One region of the Psychrobacillus sp. PGGUH221 genome, then DNA from elsewhere that is predicted to be linked to it. Evidence: riboswitches for the same ligand, from Rfam matches in the RefSeq annotation. Region 1 holds a riboswitch; the other holds the start of a gene.
What was found. Region 1 has a riboswitch for lysine ahead of PGC35_RS15435 (Na+/H+ antiporter NhaC family protein). Riboswitches for the same ligand answer to the same signal wherever they lie in the genome.

Region 1 (7,606 bases):
ATCCTTTACTCATTGCTATTTTGCGAAGTTCACCAAATTCAGCTGGTGAATAATACTTTTGTACTGGTAAATGTTTTTTCGTTGGTTGCAAGTATTGACCGATTGTCATAATGTCTACGTTATTTGCACGTAGGTCATCCATAACTTCTAAAATCTCTTCATGTGTTTCTCCTAATCCTAACATTAAAGAAGACTTCGTAGGTATATTCGGTTGCATTTCTTTAGCGCGTCGCAACAGTTCAAGTGAACGGTCATATTTTGCTCTTGCACGAACTCTTGGAGTTAAGCGGCGTACCGTTTCAATATTATGGTTTAAAATATCTGGTTTCGCATCCATAATATTACGAATGTTTTGCTCAATCCCACCCATATCAGAAGGTAACACTTCAATAGTTGTAAATGGATTTTTCCGACGAATCGCACGAATAGTTTCTGCAAAAACTTCTGAACCACCATCTTTTAAGTCATCACGGGCAACAGCTGTAACAACAACATGCTTTAAGTTCATAATAACTACCGAATCTGCTACACGTTCAGGTTCTGCTAAATCTAGCTCATTTGGAAGACCTGTTTTAACTGCACAAAAACGGCAAGCACGAGTACAAACTGCTCCAAGAATCATAAAAGTAGCTGTTCTCCGTGATCCCCAACATTCATGAATATTTGGGCATCTTGCTTCTTCACAAACTGTATGTAAATTATTTTCACGCATTAACTTTTTAAGACCTTTATAGTCCTCATTTGTATTTAACTTTATCTTTAACCAATCTGGTTTACGTTGATGCTCTGATTTCGTTGGTTTACACGATGTCACTTCATATCGACCCCATTCTTTAAACTAACTACACTGTTGTCAATGTAACATATTATTTTAATTCAAACAACCTTCTCATTCCTAGTTTAACGCATGATTATAAAAAAACAGAGCTAGTTTTAGCCCTGTTTAAAGTCTTCTTTTTTTGATTTAAAATTCCACACTAAAAACAACATGTTTAGGATCAATACAACCGATACGAATCCTATAATAACAGATCCAGTTAAACCTAATATTAAATAACCGAAAGCAGCTATTACTGCGCTAGTTATGGCATATGGCAATTGTGTCATGACATGATCTATAACATTTACACCAGCCCCTGTTGCTGACATTATTGTTGTATCAGAGATTGGTGAACAATGATCACCAAAAACTGCTCCTGCTAAAACTGCAGACAATACAGGAAGCAATAGCTCGGGTTCTATTGCCATGATAATGCTAGCACCGATAGGGAGTAATATTCCGAAAGAACCCCATGATGAACCTGTTGCAAAAGCCATGATCGCTGTTAGGACAAATAGTAAGACTGGAATTACTCCAACCGGTATATTGTTTTCAGCAACTAAGTTGGCTAAATATTGGCCAGTTCCAATAGTTTCGATTAAAAATGATAATGACCATGCAAATATTAAGATGAATATTGCTGGTAACATGGAACTTATTCCAGTAACTAAAGCTTTCCAAATAAAATTAATCTTTGCTGTTGGATTATATTTTAGCTGACGTAAGTATAATAATACAGCGAGTATTGTAGCTAATAGTCCACTAATAAATAAAGAAATAGGAACATCCGTATTTTCAAAAACTACAAATATATTGAGTTCTTGATTTGAGTTTTGATAACCTGTCCAAAACATAGATAATAGAGTTATTACTATTAATGTAATTATTGGTAATAACAAGTCCTTAACTTCTCCATATTTGTTTTCTGGAAAATTACCTTGTAGCTCACCTGGATTAGGTTTACTTGTGTCGAATAACTTCCCTGTTTCTTTTGCAATCTTTTCATGCTTTCTCATTGGCATTAAATCAAAGTCAGTCCACGCCATAAAGAAAACGATGGCAAGGGTAGCGATAACATAAAAGTTCATAGGAGCCATTAACATAAAAGCTTCAAGAGGTGTATAGGAAGTAACCGCATGAGTTGCAAAAATAACACCCAATTGGCTTATTAAAAATGCTCCCCAACTTGAGACGGGCGCTATTACACACACTGGGGCAGATGTAGAATCAATAAAATAAGCTAATTTTGCTCGCGAAACGCGATGACTATCAGTGATAGGTCTAGCAATTTGGCCAACTGCTAAGGCATTAAAATAGTCATCTACAAAGATAATTATTCCTAGAAAAGCTGTCAGTAATTTGGAGCCTCTTCTAGTTTTGATTCGTTTAACAGCCCAAGCCGCAAAAGCTGTGCTTCCACCAGACAAACCAACTAAAGCAGTAATAATACCTAAAAATAAGATAAATAATAAAATGTAAATATTAGATGTGTTTAAACCTTCATCCCAAAAAGATACTTTAAATGATTCCCATAGCAAAAGTAAAGAATCTACCGGGTCAAAGCCTTCTACTAAAAGAGAGGCAGATACAATACCAACTCCGAGTGATAATAAAACTCTTTTCGTTACAAGAACCATAATGATTGCTAATAATGGTGGTAGTAAAGAAAATATAGTACTTTCCAAAATAGTTTCCTCCTTTTCAGGCGGAGGCACAGAACAGTAAACAAAAAGGCCAACCAAAAAGAATGGCTGGCCTCTACTATAGAATTCAAGATTACACTTTCATTCATACTCTGTAGCTCACCATTTATATGATTCCATATAAATGGCAGTGTTATTCCTCTTTAAAATAACCCCAACTAAATGTTATAGGACAAGAACATTTAGTTTCGGCACTGCTTCCTTTCCTAAACGATCTACGTTGTCATCCTCACGTATAGTACTATTAAGCAATGCAGCCTCTACCTATTCATTTTGCATCTATTACTTTAACATCAAAAGTAAGCTCTTGCAATCATTCTTGTTTTGGTAATGGATTTATTGGTACTTCGACAGAAGGAGCGTTTCCACCTTCCCCTTTTGTATAAATTTGTGGAACCTGACCTTGAATTAAACCCATTGCGACCGGAATCCTTTGTTCGACCGTACTCATTTTACTGGCAAGTGGAACAATTATTTGGACGTTTACTTTTAATAGAATACTTATCTCTACAAAGGCATTGTTTATTCCAAACTCATCAATACTTTGTTCAACGGTTGATTGAACGTTTCCAATCACATGAAATCGAATGGGAATCTTTGGACCTAAGTTTCCGATTAGGGGTATATTAGCTGCCTGCCCCATTGGTACAAAAAATACGACCCCACCTTGATCTTCCATTGTTTGTTTATCATACTCAATATCATCTAAATAAGGTAAACTTGATAGATTACCCTTTTCCGCTTGCTCTAAATGAGATTGCACTAAACTTTGGGTATCAGACAAAACTCGATTAATTATTTCCGTGTTAAATTTTGTCGTCACCATATTATTAGCACTTTCGGATGGAACATGCTCAATAATGTCATTTACATCTAACACATTAGCAATTCTAGTATTAATCGCTTTACTTATCACCATGGAAGCAATTTTGTTCGTCTGTACCTCTGCATATTGCAGATAAGTTGGAGTTAAGCGAGCATTGATCCAATAAAACAAACCCGCTACAGAAAGGATAAAGCAAGCTAGAAAAATGGCTAATTTACGCTGCATATTTAAAAACTTGATTCTTTTCTTTTTACGATAGAACAACAAAAAAAAATCCCCCTAGTTATTTATATGTAACTGGAGGATTTTAAATGACTATATTTCATTTTTTTGGGCGTACCACTTTAACACGTCCCGTATGAATTCAGGCATAAAATACTGCTTCGTCGCAAATTTAAAGGCTGGAAAGAAATAGCCAAACGTGAACATATCTAGTGTTGCAAGATAATAGGTTTTTTCAAGTTTAACGAGTTCTCCTTTTACGTATACATCGCCTTCTTCATCCTCGTATAGCTGGTTAAATTGCATTGCACCCAAATATTTCCCTCTGAATCCTAAACCTTTTACTTCAAGAAGGGGCCACTTTTCATTTTTGGATAACTCAACGGTTTCCATCAATTCTGCTCCAGTTAAACTTACAACACATGGATTAATGGGATGAGGAAGAAGTCTATGCAAATCACCAGCAGTAACAATCCCTTTTTGTAAATCGGTTAAGAAAATGCCTGCTGGGAACATGGCACAATCAGCTCCTGTAAAAGCTAGTAATGCATTAGCAAAGAAATCAGACATACTTGATGAATGGAACCAATCTTTCTTTAATAATGTTTGATTCGCAAAAAGTGGGTAAGCTAGTTTGCTTTTTCCTATATGCTCCCAAGTTTCTAATTGTTCCGCATTATTCTCAGGGATTTGCAGCGTTTCTATTGGATATAGAACAGCTTTTTTAGAACTAACTTCCCTAAGGTTATGGTCAAATTCTATTGTAACTTTCCCTACAAAGGCTCCATACTTGCCAGCAGCGGCCTGCAGTGTACCATTCAGCATTTTCCCCTCATCAAAAAAATGATGTGTGTGAGCGCCAAAAATTACATCAATTTGCGGTATTTCCTCTGTAATTATTTCGTCTTGGGACATACCAAGGTGTGACATACATAGAATGATATCTACTTTATGCCGTATTTCTTCACAAACTTCTTTTAGTCGATTGATCGGCTGCTGAATATGCCAACCTAACTTTTCATAATAAATCCCAAAGTCTGCTGTAGCAGCTACAACTCCAATATGAATTCCAGAGGCAGTTTTATGAATTTTATATGGGAGTATCCATGATGGAATGATGCCATTTTGATCTGTAAAGTTCGAAACAACCACTTCAAAATTTGCATCAGCATACATACTGTCTAATTCTTCATGACTAAGAGTAATACCTTCATTATTTCCAATGGTGACATAATCATAACCAGCTTCATTTAGTAAATCTACATTTCCTCTTCCCAAAGTACCTTCAGTAAAGATATTAGATCGATCAATATGGTCACCAATATCTAAAATGAGATATGAATCATGTCCTTCATGCATTTTTTGTCTATCGGAGAGAAACTGATGTATAGTCGGCCAGTTTTCTAAATGACTATGCAAATCATTTGTATGATAAATATGAATAGTTTCTCTCAACATAAACCCACCTTTTTGATTTTACATAAGACCAGCTATAATGGATCGAACTCCTAATAATAGCAAAATAATTCGCAGAGCAACGACAAGCGTATCCGAATTAAGTTTTTTATTTAATCTGGCACCCAATTTCGCGCCAATATAAGCTGCAGGAATAACTGGTATCGTATAAAGCCACGGCACATTCCCCAGGGAGATATGCGTTATAGAATTGATGATGGAAGATAAAAATACCATAAACATAGACGTAGCCACTGCCACATGTGGTGGAAATAAAAATAAAAGGATCATAGCAGGAACAATGATAGACCCTCCACCAATTCCAAATAATCCAGATGCGAATCCTACACCAAATGTTAACAGGATGGCAAACCAAATTGGATATCCATAAACATATGTATCTTTATCATCTGTGAATGTCTTTTTGCTACCATTTTCGACAAACCACTTAACTGGTTTTAATCGATCTCTTACAAGCAGAAGGGTTGATAGAATAATAAGTAAAATACCAAAATATAAATTAAAGGATGGTAAATCTAACCCTTTATTTACCCATGCTCCTAAAATCGTCCCTGGAATACTTCCTATAAAAAATATGAATCCGCTTTTAAAATCAACCGTCTTCGTTTTCATGTAAGAAAGTGTAGACGATAGACCAGTGAAAATCATCATAATCACAGATAGGCCAACCACACTTTGAGGTGTGATATTAGGTATTAAAGCAAGCGTCGTTCCAAAAAATAATACAGCTGGCACTAAAATTACTCCGCCACCTAAACCTACTAATGCTCCAACTATTCCGGAGAAAAGACCAGCTAAAACTAGTATAATCCACTCCATTATATCCCTCCATCAAATAAATCTAATTGTTTTGGAGCTAAACCTTCAAATTCTATTCCAAGCATCTGTTGAAAGGTTTTCGCATTTTTTGCTGCATGCCCACCAGAATTATTATTAAATAATACCACTACTTCTTTTGTGTTAGTATGTAATTCCTCGCAAATCTTTTGAATGTCAAAAAGTTCTTCTTTATTATAATCATATAAATAACGTACTTCTCGCCATTTTTCACTATCCCCTGGATTTATCCATCCATATGTATTTCTCCCATGGAGTCTCACAAGTACTTTTTCTGAAGTGGAAATTGGAATTAAAGGGACACACCCTTCCCCTACTTGTGGCTCATCACAGATCGTATGATGAAAATGGTTATCTTTTAGAAACTGAATAGTCTGATCTTTAATAGCATGCGTATACCACGATTGATTTCGAAATTCGATTGCTACCTCAAAATCTTTTAGCTCTGCTCTCACTTTATATAAATAATCAACATTTTCTTTTTTACATTGAAACCATGGAGGGAATTGAACTAAAACCATAGAAAGCTTCCCACTTTCCTTGAAAGGTTGAATGGATTCCCGATAACGATCAAACATATCCTCTAGTGAATCAAAAGGAGATTCCCCTCTAAGATGACCTGTAATACCTTGATATGCCTTAACGATAAATTGAAAGCTATTTGGAGTTTCCTTTATCCACTTTTCAACGTTCCTATAAGAAGGTATTGCATAAAAAGATGAATCCAATTCAACTACTGGAAAATGGGCACTATAATCTTGTAATTTTTCTTTCGGAGAAGATACATATAAATCTGTGTGATCTCCCCATCCTGTCAAACCAATTTTTATCATCCATTCACCCCACTATTTATCATATCATTAACTACATGTTAGAGCTAAATTAAAAAAGACAGCAGAGGTTCATTTTACTCAACCCTGCTGCCTTTATTAAACTGTAGGTATTAACCGATAGAACCTTCCATTTCGAACTTGATTAAACGGTTCATCTCAACCGCATATTCCATTGGAAGTTCTTTTGTAAATGGTTCGATGAAGCCCATTACGATCATTTCTGTTGCTTCTTCTTCACTTAATCCACGACTCATCAAGTAAAATAATTGCTCTTCAGAAACTTTCGAAACTTTCGCTTCATGTTCAAGAGAAATATTATCATTCAGGATTTCATTGTATGGAATTGTATCTGAAGTAGATTGGTTATCCATGATCAATGTATCACATTCAATGTTAGAACGAGCACCAGTTGCTTTGCGACCAAAATGAACTTGTCCACGATACGTTACTTTCCCGCCTTGTTTCGAAATAGATTTTGAAACAATTGTAGAAGAGGTATTCGGAGCCAAGTGTAGCATTTTAGCACCAGCGTCTTGGTGTTGACCTTTACCAGCAATTGCAATAGAAAGAGTCAAACCACGTGCGCCTTCTCCTTTTAGGATAACAGCTGGGTATTTCATTGTTAACTTAGAACCGATATTTCCATCAATCCATTCCATTGTAGCGTTAGCTTCACAAACTGCACGTTTAGTAACTAAGTTGTAAACGTTGTTTGCCCAGTTTTGGATTGTTGTATAACGGCAATAAGCATCTTTTTTGATAATAATTTCAACAACCGCACTATGAAGTGAGTTTGTTGTATAAACAGGAGCTGTACATCCTTCTACGTAATGAACAGATGCACCTTCATCTACAATGATAAGCGTACGTTCGAATTGTCCCATATTTT
Region 2 (7,606 bases), on a different contig from region 1:
TTTAAAACCTCTACATCTGCTTCAACATTATCTACTACTAATAATTCAGAGGATTTATTTATAATCTCGTTCTGATTATTTAGCGTTAGAGTAACTTTACTTATCATTTGCCCGTTATTAGACGGTTGAACAGTTTCTACACCATTTAAATTGCCAGTTAAAGAGCGATGCTGATGCCCTGTTAGGAGGACGTCTATTTCACTAATTTCCTTACATATGGCATATCCCTGATTTTCTCCCGTTAAGTTTTCTGTTGGTTCTCCAGTCTCCAGATCTCGTTCAAATCCTCCATGGTAAGAAACAATTAATACGTCAGGATGCTCTTTTTCACTAATATATGTAACCCATTTTTTTGTTTCTTGGAGACAATCCTTAAAATCCAAACCAGTTATATTATGCTCGTTTTCCCAATTTGGGATGTAATGAGTTGTAACACCTAGAATAGCTATTTTTACAGATTCAATTTCTTTGATGATATAAGGACAGCCAAAATAAGGCTTCCCCGTATTTGTGTCTAAGATATTAGCAGATAGCCAAGGAAACTGGGATTCTTCAACCGCCTGATTTAATATATCCAACCCATAATTAAACTCATGATTTCCAATAACGGCAGCATCATAGGACAGGTCATTTAAAATGCTGATCATGGGATTTTTTTCATCCTTTAAAAATTGAATATAGTAATATGTTAGCGGAGTTCCTTGAATTAAATCACCATTATCGATCAAAATTAATTGCTCGTTTAATTGTCGCTCCTGTTTTATTATCGTAGCTAATTTCCCTAAGCCAATATTAGCTTGTTCGTTATTTACATAATTAATCGGAAAAATGCTTCCATGTATATCACTAGTTTGCAAGATCGTTATCTTTTTCAACTATCATTTCTCCACTCTCTTATGGTAAGTATATACATTAGATTATATATAAATAGAACCGACTGTCCAATTGGTAGTTTACAATCGCACGGGACTAGTTCTAGGGGTTTTAACCTTCCACATACAAGCTAATGCAAAAAGCATACTTACTGCCGTAGCATTAAATAGTACATCATATCCAAATATATCTATTAATAAGCCTAAAGAAGGTGGTGAAATTATAGCTGCTAATGAAGATACTAAATAATATAATCCGGTTCGAGTACCAAAGTTATGTTCACTTCCGAGAGAGACAATGAAAGGGTATGAATTTATATTTATGCATGCCCAAAACATTCCACCAATTAATAGTAGTAAGCGCAGGGTAAAAAGGGATTCCACCCAATTTAATAAAAAGAAGACAAAAAATAAACCGATAACTCCCGTTAAGATTACTTTTTTCTTACCAAACCTAGCACCTAGAATACCGCTTGGTATAGCAGCCAGTACAAAACTTAATGAAAAAAATGCAAGTGAAAAGGCAGATGAGCTCTTGGATAAATTAAGCTCGTTTACACCATATAAAGTAAATAACGCTTCCATCCCTTGAATTGCTACAAACCAAAAGAATATTGCGGTTAGAAGAAAGATGGTAGGTTTATTTAACTCTGCTTTGTAATCTATCTTTGAATTAGTTGTAATGGTAAAAGGAATAGCATCTCTATTTTCATTAATGTTTTTAAAGACAACTACTAGCGCTAATAGGAAGATTGCAGAGACCGCGAAAAATGGGAGGGATTCCTCCACTCCAAAAAGAATAGAGCCTACACTGAAAGCTAAAATTCCGCCAAGTCCTCCCATAAAATTAATAACACCATTTGCTTTCGTGCGTAAAGCCTCAGGAGTAATATCTGGCATTAACGCAATAGTAGGGGAACGGAATATCGCCATGGATATATTCATTCCTACCATAAAAATCACTAATGTGGTCAAACTTGTGTGGAAGGGAATAAGTGCATAAAACAAAGCTGCTAACGGTATACCAATTAATAGATATGGCATCCGTCTACCAAAGTGTGAATGTGTGCGATCACTTTTGTTTCCTATATATGGCTGTATGAAAAGAGCAAAATAATTATCAATTGTCATGAGAAAACCAATTAATGCAGTACTTGAAAGAAAGTCGTTCAGAAAAAAAGGAACAAACGCATTATATAAAGACCATCCTAAACTAATGCTAAAAAAACCAAACCCTAATAACCACATCTTTTTCATCGCATTCCCCCTCTAAAAAGAAATCATTATCGTAAAAAATATTTCACTTTATATATATGGTTTTGTGGAAGTAAAGAGTCCTGGGTTAATAATATCAATTAATTAAAAATGCACCCTCTAGAACTACAAGGTGCATTAGTAATATTGTATAAACAAAATAACCATATGAGTTGTTGGATAAATAGTTTTGAGGGTAAAAGTAGAGTAAAACCAATTAGGCAACCAGCCTACTATAAACTCTACCTCCTGAGAGAAGCGAGAATATAGTATAAAAAACGAATTATCGGCCGAAGAAAAGGCTATCTGGAAGTTAATAAATGAAGGGTAAGCTGATTGAATGGTTAATAGTTGAGGGTAGAAAAAATCTTTTAACTATTATGCAATATAATCTTCCTTAGGAATGTCATTAGGAAGCTTTTTGCTATAATATTTACCTTTTGTAAAAATGGCTAAAATCACGGTGAGAATAGCTGCTAGAAGTGCTGCGAAGAATGCCGCAGTACTTTCCAGAAATGATCCCATATAACCTAGTGCGGCTATCGTACCTAAACCACTTGAGATAAGTAAAGATACTACTCCAACAGGATTCCATTTATATAAATATTCGTGTCGAGCCTCGTAATAACCTGGCCCAATTTTTAATAGTTTTTTCACGATCATGGCATCCGTAACTAGAATCGATGCCCAAGCGAGTAAAAAGACTCCTTGGAATGTCATGGCTGTATCTAAATGATCCACAATACCACCTAACATCAAGCAAATTGCACAAATACCTGAGACAACAACCCAAAATCGTCTGCCTGGTGTAAATCTAAATACGTTCTCGAAGAAGTTAGAAAGTGATAGGGAACTACTGTATATATTGGTAACGTTAATTCTAAGCTGAGTTAACATAGTGAATAATACGCCACCTAAACCTAAGAGTAGAACGATATAAACACCTGGATTTGGTTCACCTAAACGAACACCGAACCATATACCAAGACCACCCATAACTCCAAAACAGAAAATTTGTGGAATAAAACCAATTGCAAAAGATCCAATTTTTAAATCCTTTGGTTTAAGAAAACGTGCGTAGTCTGAAGAGAGTAATGCTGTCAGACCCATTATTCCGTGTTGCATTCCTATACAAAGTAGTAAAGCTTGGCCACCCACCTGTACTCCTTCTGGCATATACGTCCAAAATGCTCCTTCATAAACCGTTGGAGTGAAAAAAGACATTATGATGGCACACAATAAAAAAATACCGAAAATCGGTAAAGACCATTTTTGTAATTTATCTAGTTGTTTAATACCAAACCAATTTAATGGAATAACAATAGATCCGAAGAAAATGATTAGTGCCCATTCAGGTAGGGCGGGGAAGAAGGTGTGAACTGCGGAAACTAAAATCAGGCCTTCAAAGGCACAGTACATGATAAAGTTTGTTGCATAAATGAATGAGGTTAACGATGCACCTATGTAACCAAAACCTCCGCCTCTTGATAATAAGTTAACGTTCATCCCGGATTTGGCTGATAGATAAGCTATGAACGTTCCGAGTATACCGGCAACGATTATCGCATATATGGAGGATATGATAGCATTTATAGCCCCGAATTGAAGTGCCATAACGCTTCCCATTTGAAAATAAAAAATTGCCGTTGCGATACCAAATGTGATATTGGTAATACTAAACCAACCCATCTTCCTTTGGTCTCGAGGCACTCGATCTAATGAAAAATCATCTTTCATTTCTTCTGACACTTTGTGATCTGCGACTTTGACAGATCCCATAATATCAACTCCTTTTATATATTAATTCATAAAACAACTCACTTCCATTTGTTTGATAAATTCGTCTACCACTTCATCCATAACCTATTATAACAGTAATGCCAACGTTTTTTAAAAATAACGATTGAGATTAGTTAGCTAGAGTTTATTATTTCCTTTAGCGTTTGAAAAAATGTATTTACTTTTAAAAGATTATTTTCAATTCAGAAACTTGTTATTACTTCTAGAATGATTGACAGATAGTATTTCTTATTGTAGACTATGGACAATAATTAAATACGACCTCACTTATGTAGTGGGGTAGAGGCGCGATATTTAACAGTCCTTAGTGGAGTTTGAGAAGCCATGATTCTAGGGAGAAGGAAATGTCGCCGAAGTTTGTAATAGTTCTCGGTATTACTTGCTGGGTCTGTAGTGAATAACTACAGGACTGTCCGCTATAAACATCCCGGTTTATAGTGGTGTGCTATCTCATTTGGGAAAAGTAGAGGATTTAGGGCAACTATACATATTGCGACCTGAGTTCATCTCAGGTCTTTTTTTATGTAAGTTGTCCTTTTTTAGTAGTTAAAAACATAATCATATATAAAAGGAGAGAAATAGAATGAAAAACAAACTAATAGTTTTAGTAATGTTCGTGTCTATCATGATGCTTTTAGCAGCATGTGGGTCAAGTAATACAGAAAATACAGAATCATCATCTTCTAAAGGTGACGACAACACTTTTACAGTTGGTATGGAAGCAGGATATGCTCCATTCAACTGGACTCAATTAGATGATTCAAACGGCGGTGTAAAAATTGACGGCAATGCAGAATATGCAGGTGGATACGATGTAGAAATTGCCAAAAAAATTGCTGAAGGATTAGGAAAAGAGTTAGTTATTGTGAAAACAGAATGGGACGGACTAGTTCCATCCTTAGAGTCAGGTAAAATCGATGCAATTATTGCAGGTATGTCACCGACAGCTGAACGTAAAGAAACAATCGACTTCTCTGAAAACTATTACACTTCTAACTTTGTAATGGTAGTTAAAAAAGGTGGACCTTATGAGGGAGCTACTTCTATTCAAGATTTTAGCGGGGCAAAAGTGTCAGGACAATTAAATACTTCACATTATGGCGTAATAGATCAAATTAAAGGTGTAGAAAAACAACCAGCAATGGATAACTTCCCTGCAATGCGTGTAGCACTAGAGTCTGGAATGCTAGATGGTTATGTTTCTGAACGTCCAGAAGGAATAAGTGCTTCATCAGCGAACGAAAACTTTGCGATGGTTGAATTTACCGATGGATTTGTTGCGGATGAAGAAGAAACAGCAGTTGCAGTTGGACTTAAAAAGGGCAGTGACTTAACAAAACAAATTAATGATATATTGGCGGGCATTTCAGAAGAAGATCGTCAAAACATTATGGATACTGCCATTAAAAATCAACCCGCTTCTGAATAAAGATGAAGTGATACCGGCTGCATCTCTTTGCAGTCGGTTTAATTTTTGAGGAGGATAAGTATGAGCATTGAGTATATAATATCAATGGTTACCAATAACTGGCCGATGTTCCTACGTGGAGCAGGGATGACGCTCTTAATCTCTATCATTGGTACAATCTTTGGAGCCATTATTGGTTTGCTGGCAGGAGTTATTCGAACAATCCCTATGCCAGAACGAAAAGTAAAACGAATTTTCTTGAAGATAGTAAATGCAATTCTAACGATGTATATTGAATTTTTCCGTGGTACACCGATGATTGTACAAGCGATGGTTATCTATTATGGTTCTGCTTTAGCTTTTGGTGTGGATATGGACAGAACTGCTGCAGCTATTTTTATCGTATCTATTAATACGGGGGCATACATGGCCGAGATTGTTCGTGGTGGTGTCATTTCCATTGATAAAGGACAATTTGAATCAGCACAAGCAATCGGTATGAATCATATACAAACGATGCTTCATGTAGTATTACCACAGGTAGTACGAAATATTTTACCAGCTACAGGAAACCAATTTATTATAAATATTAAAGATACGTCAGTACTGAATGTAATAGGTGTAACAGAACTATACTTCCAAACAAAAACCGTTGCGGGAATCAGCTTCAAATATTTTGAGCCGTTTTTTGTTGCGTGTATTTTGTACTTCGTTATGACGTTTACGGTGACAATCATTTTACGTTATGTTGAAAGAAGATTAGATGGTCCTGAAAATTACAGTATGATTGGTCAACCAACACAAGTCACACTACCAAAAAACAATGCGGGATTATAAAAAGGAAGGAGTGGATAATATGGAAAAAGTAATTGAAATACAACATTTAAATAAATCCTTTGGTAACCATGAAGTATTAAGAGATATAGACTTTTCCGTGAGCAAGGGAGAAGTTGTATGCATCATCGGTTCTTCTGGATCTGGTAAATCCACACTTCTCCGTTGCGTAAATCTATTAGAAAAACCAAGCGGTGGACAGATTATTTATCATGGTGAAAATATATTAGATGATAAACATGATATCCATGCTTACCGAACAAAGCTAGGAATGGTTTTCCAACAATTTAACTTATTTAATAATCATAATGTGTTAAGTAACTGTGTTGTTGGGCAAGTAAAAGTGTTAAAACGGTCTAAAGAAGAAGCAGAGAAAAAAGCACTCAAATATTTGAAAGTGGTTGGTATGGACCAATATGTAAATGCAAAACCAAGTCAATTATCAGGTGGCCAAAAACAACGTGTTGCAATCGCTCGAGCTTTATCGATGGAACCAGATGTTATGCTGTTTGATGAACCAACCTCCGCTCTGGATCCAGAGATGGTGGGAGAAGTTCTGAAAGTAATGAAGGAACTAGCCGAAACAGGGCTTACTATGTTAATCGTAACGCATGAAATGGAATTTGCAAAAGAAGTTTCCGATCGAGTTGTATTTATGGATAAAGGGGTTATTGCAGAAGAAGGAAGCCCTGAACAAATTTTTAATAATCCAACACAAGAACGAACGAGAGAGTTTTTAAAGCGTACATTAAAATAAGAATTGTATATCCTTTTAGGACAATTTTATTATTATACTTGATTATTATTTGGTTTCCCTTCAACATGAGAAGGGAAGCCTTTTTTATTTTCCTTTATTAAACTTCATTGTTGATAGAAAAATATTTAAGGATAGAGCATGTTAAGATGCATGTGGAATAAATAACGGGGCCTGTACTATAAATATTATTAGATTCTAAAGGGGTTATATTAATGGCTAATGTTATCGCTCGTAATAATGTAAAAGTACTGGGAGATGGAGAGAAAACGATACTATTTGGGCATGGATTTGGTTGCAGTCAAAGTATGTGGCGATTGATGGTACCTTTTTTTGAATCGAAGTATCGGATTGTTTTATTCGATTATGTTGGGTCAGGTAAGTCAGATCTCACAGCATATGACCCAGAAAAATATAATACGCTAAATGGTTATGCTCAAGATTTAATAGAGATTATAGAAGAGTTAGATCTTAATAACGTCATTTTTGTAGGTCATTCCGTAAGTTCGATGATAGGGATGCTAGCTTCTATAAAACGTCCAGACTATTTTGAAAATATTATTATGATAGGTCCATCTCCTCGCTATTTAAATGACGGAGCCTATGTTGGAGGCTTTGAAAGTAGTGATGTAACGGAACTTCTAGATTTAATGGAAATGAATTTTGAAGGATGGGCAAGCTTTA

Region 2: it holds a riboswitch for lysine, as region 1 does, so the genes downstream of both, PGC35_RS17095 (transporter substrate-binding domain-containing protein) here and PGC35_RS15435 (Na+/H+ antiporter NhaC family protein) in region 1, are expected to answer to the same signal.

Annotation. Positions count from the first base shown of each region.
Region 1 is NZ_JAQMHQ010000009.1:39,973-47,578, forward strand. It holds gene lipA (lipoyl synthase) at 1-814, opposite strand, end outside; gene PGC35_RS15435 (Na+/H+ antiporter NhaC family protein) at 934-2,505, opposite strand; lysine riboswitch at 2,611-2,794, opposite strand; gene yunB (sporulation protein YunB) at 2,837-3,616, opposite strand; gene PGC35_RS15445 (bifunctional metallophosphatase/5'-nucleotidase) at 3,665-5,029, opposite strand; gene PGC35_RS15450 (sulfite exporter TauE/SafE family protein) at 5,048-5,866, opposite strand; gene PGC35_RS15455 (DUF72 domain-containing protein) at 5,866-6,717, opposite strand; gene sufB (Fe-S cluster assembly protein SufB) at 6,828-7,606, opposite strand, start outside.
Region 2 is NZ_JAQMHQ010000010.1:83,234-90,839, forward strand. It holds gene PGC35_RS17080 (bifunctional metallophosphatase/5'-nucleotidase) at 1-875, opposite strand, end outside; gene PGC35_RS17085 (SLC45 family MFS transporter) at 954-2,129, opposite strand; gene PGC35_RS17090 (purine-cytosine permease family protein) at 2,505-3,905, opposite strand; lysine riboswitch at 4,199-4,382, shown strand; gene PGC35_RS17095 (transporter substrate-binding domain-containing protein) at 4,510-5,355, shown strand; gene PGC35_RS17100 (amino acid ABC transporter permease) at 5,416-6,171, shown strand; gene PGC35_RS17105 (amino acid ABC transporter ATP-binding protein) at 6,191-6,925, shown strand; gene PGC35_RS17110 (alpha/beta fold hydrolase) at 7,138-7,606, shown strand, end outside.